One region of the Romboutsia ilealis genome, then DNA from elsewhere that is predicted to be linked to it. Evidence: a T-box and tRNA genes for the amino acid it is inferred to sense, from the RefSeq annotation. Region 1 holds a T-box; the other holds one or more tRNA genes.

What was found. The T-box of region 1 lies ahead of thrS (threonine--tRNA ligase). A T-box ahead of a tRNA ligase gene usually reads a tRNA of that ligase, here a tRNA-Thr.
Region 2: it encodes a tRNA-Thr, which carries the amino acid that the T-box ahead of thrS (threonine--tRNA ligase) is inferred to sense. The anticodon was not compared.

What each region holds. Positions count from the first base shown of each region.
Region 1 is NZ_LN555523.1:2,193,627-2,197,053, forward strand. It holds gene thrS (threonine--tRNA ligase) at 1-1,370, opposite strand, end outside; T-box leader at 1,426-1,651, opposite strand; gene CRIB_RS10340 (DUF445 domain-containing protein) at 1,706-2,308, opposite strand; gene ytxC (putative sporulation protein YtxC) at 2,431-3,231, opposite strand.
Region 2 is NZ_LN555523.1:2,064,486-2,067,912, reverse strand. It holds rRNA gene CRIB_RS09745 (23S ribosomal RNA) at 1-652, shown strand, start outside; tRNA gene CRIB_RS09740 (tRNA-Thr) at 788-862, shown strand; gene CRIB_RS09735 (hypothetical protein) at 998-1,312, shown strand; RNA gene rnpB (RNase P RNA component class A) at 1,425-1,765, shown strand; tRNA gene CRIB_RS09725 (tRNA-Asn) at 1,779-1,854, shown strand; tRNA gene CRIB_RS09720 (tRNA-Thr) at 1,858-1,932, shown strand; gene CRIB_RS09715 (COG2426 family protein) at 2,147-2,584, shown strand; gene CRIB_RS09710 (N-acetylmuramoyl-L-alanine amidase) at 2,807-3,427, shown strand, end outside.

The DNA.
Region 1 (3,427 bases):
CCATCACCTTCATTTAATATATATGGTAAGTTAAGCTCTTCTAAAGCTTCTCTTAAACCATTTTCAGCTGCTTCCCACTCTTCATCTGAACCTATTGAGTTTTCAGGTCTAGTTGATAATTCTAAGTGATATTCAAATCCAAAAGTCTTGTAAACTCTATCAATTAAATCTACAACACCTTTTATTTGATCTTTTATTTGTTCTGGTAACATGAATATATGTGCATCATCTTGAGTAAACGCTCTAACTCTCATAAGTCCATGTAATGCACCTGATAATTCATGTCTATGCACTCTACCAAGTTCTGCAACTTTCATAGGGAATTCTTTATATGAATGTGGCTTAGCGTTGTAATATATTAAAGAACCTGGACAATTCATTGGTTTTATAGCAAATTGTTGCTCATCTATATCTACAGTGTACATATTTTCTTTATAATTGTACCAATGTCCTGAAGTTTCCCATAATTTTTGATTTAGTATTATTGGAGTCTCTATTTCTTGGTATCCATCTTCTCTATGTATTTCTCTCCAGAACTTTAATAATTCGTTCTTAAGTTCCATACCTTTTGGTAAGAATAATGGGAATCCTGGACCTTCTTCAGGTATAAAGAATAAGTCTAATTCTCTACCTAATTTTCTATGGTCTCTTTTCTTGGCTTCTTCTAACATGTGTAAGTATTCTTCTAAGTCTTTGTTCTTCTCAAAAGATATACCATATATTCTTTGAAGCATTTTGTTTTTTTCATCTCCACGCCAATAAGCTCCAGCTACGCTTAATAATTTAACTGCTTTAACTTTTTTTGTTGAAGGTAAGTGAGGTCCTCTACATAAATCAGTAAAGTCTCCTTGCTTATAGAAAGATATTACTTCCCCTTCTGGTAAATCTTCTATAAGTTCTACTTTATATATTTCATTATTTTCTTTTGCCCATGCTAAAGCTTCTTCTCTTGGTAATTCATATCTTTCAACAGCTATATCTTCCTTAGCTATTTTCTTCATTTCCTTTTCTAATTTTTCTAAATCTTCATTAGTTAATCTATGATCTAAGTCTATATCATAGTAGAATCCATTTTCTACAGTTGGTCCTATTGCAAATTTAGCTTCTGGGTATAATCTCTTTATAGCTTGAGCTAATATATGAGCTGATGTATGTCTGAATACATCTTTTCCTTCTTCATCATCAAACTTGAATAAGTTTAATTCACAATCTCCTTTTACTATATGGTTTAGTCCTACAACTTTTCCATTTACAGATGCAGCAACTACTGCTCTAGCTAAACCTTCACTTATAGACTTAGCTATGTCCATAACTGAAAGTTCATTTTCGAATTCTCTTACAGATCCATCTTTTAAAGTAACTTTTATCATTTTATTTCCTCCTTAATTAATTTTTTATAATAAAAAAACTCATCCCAAATAAATATATTGGGACGAGTATTAATTCGCGGTTCCACCCAAGTTGAAGTATTTAAATACTTCCTCTTGATGACTATAAGGTTGTCATCCGAACACTTTCACATTTTATAAATGTTAATAAGTTCAGCTCCAAGCTAGTTTTCAAATAGTCATATTAAGATAAGCTTCCAGCCTATGACTTATCCTCTCTGATTAATTGTTTCTATTTTACTCTTCCTTTTCATCGCTATTTTTTAGTTATTACATTAATTATATCAAATACTTAATTCAGTATCAATAACAATATTTTATATAAATATAGTTATTATTCCTTGAACTATCCCTATAAAGAAACCTAATATAAGTCCTAGTATTTCAATATGTCTTAATTCATTTTTTACAATTTGTAATATTATTATCTCCAATTCATATAAATCTAATTCATTAATTTTGTTTTCTATTATTTCTTTTATATTTATACGATTACTTGCTTTAGCTATCATTTCTTCACATAATTCATCTATGCCTTCTCTTATTTCATCTTCGATTATTTCAGAAATATAATTTTGAACTAAACTTCTTATTGTACTAGGAATAAGCACCATCTTTTCATTAAGTATTAGCTTTATTTTTACTTTTATGTAATCAATTATATATTCTTTATCTTGCTCCGTTACTAGATTATTAGTTATTTCATCAATAGATAAAAACTGCTCTTCTACTATTCTTCCTATATTAATAGCAATCTCTTTTTTTCTCTTTGGTATCATTCCAATTATCTCTATATTAAATATCGGTACTTTTATTGGATTTATTGGTCTAAATATCAATTTTATAGCTATTACATTAGTTATATACCCGATTAAACCTCCTATAATAGCTAAAATCAATATCCTAATTATATTATTCATGCTAAAATCTCCTTTAATTAGATATCAGTTTACAATTAATTATAAATATAATATACCATTAAAAAAGTAATTTTTCTAACTATATATTTTATATCTTTATAATTAGTTAGTTTAGCATGAAATTAGTTTCTATTAATATATGTTACTTTATCACCAAATATCGATTTAATTATTTCTATAATTTCTTTAGAAGAATTGTTATTTACGGAATCTATTATTTCTATTTTACCTGGACATAGAGTAAGAAGATTACTCATCAAAAAGTCTTCATAATTTAAATTTTCTTCTATAACCATGTTCATTATTTCTTCATCATTTATACTATCAATTTCATTGCCATCCTTATCATAAAGTATAAATGAATTATCTTCTTTTATATGTATTCTTAAAAGTTCTAATTTTTCTTGCTGAATATCTACAAAATATTTAAGTATATTAATAAACTCATCTTGATCCTTTTTTATGAAATATTCTTCCCATGCTAAATCTACTATAGTTGATATATAATTATTAAATTCTTTCATTCTAAATTTCACAAAACCTTCTATATTTATGTAATCTTCATTTAATATATAATCGTATATTTTATTATATAAAGATTTCTTTATTATAAAATATTTCTCTTTAAACAAATTCAATGCACACATATATATCTTTTGAATTTCTTCGCTAGATTCAAAACTATATTTTTTTAGGACATACTTTCTAAGAAATTTATTTTCCATTATGTCAATTATCAAATCAGCTATTTCTTCTACGATTTCTTCATTATATATTCTATCTTTACTATTATTTTTTAGTACTACCTCTATATAATCTTTATTGTAAGTATATTCTTTTTCAAGTTTACGGTTAGTTAATAACTTTTTTACAGATATCTCATCTTGTTTATTTAAACTTAAATAAATATCTTTATTGGTCATTTTTATCCCTCCCTTCTAATATCTAGTAAAAGTATCAAAATAAAATTCTTCTACTTTTATTATTTCTCTATATAAAGTTTTAATTCATTTTATAAACGACACCGAATGCCATTACCTTACATTTAATTATCATCTCAGTCTACAGTATAGAAAGCTAAACTTAATTAATATCTCTATTCATGAATTACTCTTCATA
Region 2 (3,427 bases), 130 kb from region 1:
TTGACTGGGGCGGTCGCCTCCTAAAAAGTAACGGAGGCGCTCAAAGGTTTCCTCAGCACGGTCGGAAATCGTGCGAAGAGTGTAAAGGCAAAAGGAAGCTTGATTGCAAGACATACAGGTCGAGCAAGGACGAAAGTCGGACTTAGTGATCCGGTGGTACCGCATGGAAGGGCCATCGCTCAACGGATAAAAGCTACCCTGGGGATAACAGGCTTATCTCCCCCAAGAGTCCACATCGACGGGGAGGTTTGGCACCTCGATGTCGGCTCATCACATCCTGGGGCTGTAGTAGGTCCCAAGGGTTGGGCTGTTCGCCCATTAAAGTGGTACGCGAGCTGGGTTCAGAACGTCGTGAGACAGTTCGGTCCCTATCCGTCGCAGGCGTAGGAAATTTGAGAAGACCTGTCCTTAGTACGAGAGGACCGGGATGGACGTACCTCTGGTGTACCAGTTGTTCTGCCAAGGGCATGGCTGGGTAGCTATGTACGGAATGGATAAGCGCTGAAAGCATCTAAGCGCGAAGCCAACTTCAAGATAAGATTTCCCACCGTAAGGGTAAGACCCCAGGAAGACTACCTGGTTGATAGGTCGAAGGTGTAAGTGCAGTAATGTATTTAGCTTATCGATACTAATAGGTCGAGGACTTGACCAAAATAAACCTAAAGGTTTATATCGCCAACCAAATCATTATTAAAATATTAATAAGGAAGATTTCGGTTGCTAAAATAAAATGATTAATATGTAAATGATATGCAGTTTTCAGAGTACTAACTCTAAAATTAAATATGCTGGTGTGGCTCAACGGTAGAGCAGCTGACTTGTAATCAGCAGGTTGTAGGTTCGATTCCTATCACCAGCTCCAATAAAGACTATACGAAAGTATAGTCTTTTTATTTATACAACAAAGTTGATAGAAATAATAACAAATAAGTTAAATATATATACTTTATGACTAAAAATGTTATAATAGATATTATAACATTAAGGAGTTGAAACAATGGAGAGCAAAATATTAGAAATATTATTAGATATGCAGAAAGAAATGAAAGATGTGAAATCAGAAATAAAAGATGTGAAATCAGAAATGAAAGATATGAAATTAGAAATAAAAGATATGCAGAAAGAAATGAAAGATATGAAATCAGAAATGAAAGATATGAGCACTAAAATCGATAAATTAGAATATAAAATGACTGATGGATTTGAAACTTTAGAATTATTAACTGAAAATAATACAAATGAATTAAACAAGGTTAAGATAAAAGTATCTAAGTTAGAGAAAAGGGTATTAGAATTTAACCCAGTAAATTAAATTTTAATAAATTATATTTTATAAAAATTAGTTTAGACTTACTTTAAAAACAAAAATTTACTTTTGACACAGTATAAATCTTATGTTAATATATATATTGTCAATTAAATACTAAGTAAGCCAGACAATCGCGGGTAGCATTTGCTGCGTGAGGAAAGTCGGAGCTCCATAGAGCAGGGTGCTAGGTAACGCCTAGTGGGAGTGATCCTAAGGAAAGTGCAACAGAAAATAACCGCCGCTTATGTGGTAAGGATGAAAAGGTGAGGTAAGAGCTCACCGTTTGCTAGGTGACTAGCAAAGCCGTGTAAACCCCACCTGGAGCAAGACCAAGATAGGGCTAAAAGGATGTTGCTCGCATCCTCCGGTTGGTAGGTCGCTTGAGCTTATTGGTGACAATAAGCCTAGAAAGATGATTGTCAAATACAGAACTCCGCTTATAGACTTGCTTATATTTATTGATGTAAATGGGAATATGGCTCAGTTGGTAGAGCAATTGACTGTTAATCAATGGGTCACAGGTTCGAGTCCTGTTATTCCCGCCATATGCTGGTGTGGCTCAACGGTAGAGCAGCTGACTTGTAATCAGCAGGTTGTAGGTTCGATTCCTATCACCAGCTCCAATAAAGACTATACGAAAGTATAGTCTTTTTTATATAGAAATATTTAATAAAGCAATTAAAACAAGATAAAATATATGTGGTTTTATAAATTATAATATCAGTAATATACCGCTATATATTATGGTAATAAATAATGATAGATAAGCATTGATAATTAGTATAAAATCATATACTATAAAATAAATCTGGATTAGAATTAATATGGAGGGGTAATTTGGGATACTTAGAAATAATGTTTTTAGCAATGCTTCCATTAACAGAGCTAAGAGGCGCAATACCAATCGGAATTGCAATGGGTTTAAATCCAATAGGAGTATATATAGTAAGCGTAATAGGGTCAACTATAGTATCTATACCGCTCATTTTTACTTTTAGACATATATTAAATTTTTTTAGAAATATAGATATATTTGTACCCTTAGTAAAAAAAGTTGATATTAAAATAGAAAGTGGAATGAAGAGATTAAAGAGCATCTCTATATTAGGTATTATGCTTTTTGTAGGGATACCTCTTCCAACTACAGGGACTTGGACAGCTGCAGCTATAGCATCAATTTTAAAAATGAGGATAAAAACTTCTTTATTGGGTGTTTTGATTGGTAATATGATGTCAGGAATTATAGTTTCTTTAATATCGTTTCATATAATTTAAATGATGGCACATCTAAGCCTAAAAATGGAATAAAAAGAGCATAAGTAGCAATTATGTTAAGTAGAGTAGAAAAACTAAAAAAATAAGCATTTTAATATAAAATAGGTCGGATTTTATATTAAAATGCTTATTTTATTGTCTTATTTATGCTAATATAATATTATTAACAAAATTGTAACTAATTATATTATAAAATATGAATTAAAAATGGGAGGAATGAGAGTGAAGTACAAACTAAAGATAAAAAATCTAATAATGATTACAATGTTAGCATCGATGCCTACATTATTAGATACAACAATAGCTAATGCAGATACAATAGAAGATGAATTTTTATCTGTTATAAATAAGTATAAAATAGAAGATGTAGTTGTAGAAGAGGGAATATCTTTAGAAAAGGGAGAAATATTAGATTTATCTCAATATCCTAATTGGGAATTATCAGATAATGAAACTATAGAGATAAATTCAAATGGAATTGTAAAAGCAGTTAATGAAGGTACAGTATTTTTGAGTCAAAGAATAGGTGAAAAAGTGTATATAGTAGAAATATATGTACCATCAGAAATACCGACAATCAATATAGTATCTAGAGAGGCTAAACCTAGAGGATACTATAAAGTATTTATAGACGCAGGTCATGGTGGGACTGATCCTGGATCGTTAGGATGCGGATATAGAGAATCAGATATAAATTTGCAAGTAGCAAAAAAAGTAGAATCTAAATTAAAGAGTAAAGGCATAGATGTAAAAATGAGTAGAAGCTCGGATATTTACTATTCTTTATCTGAAAGATCCGAAATGGCAAATAATTATGGTGCAGATTTATTTGTATCAATACAT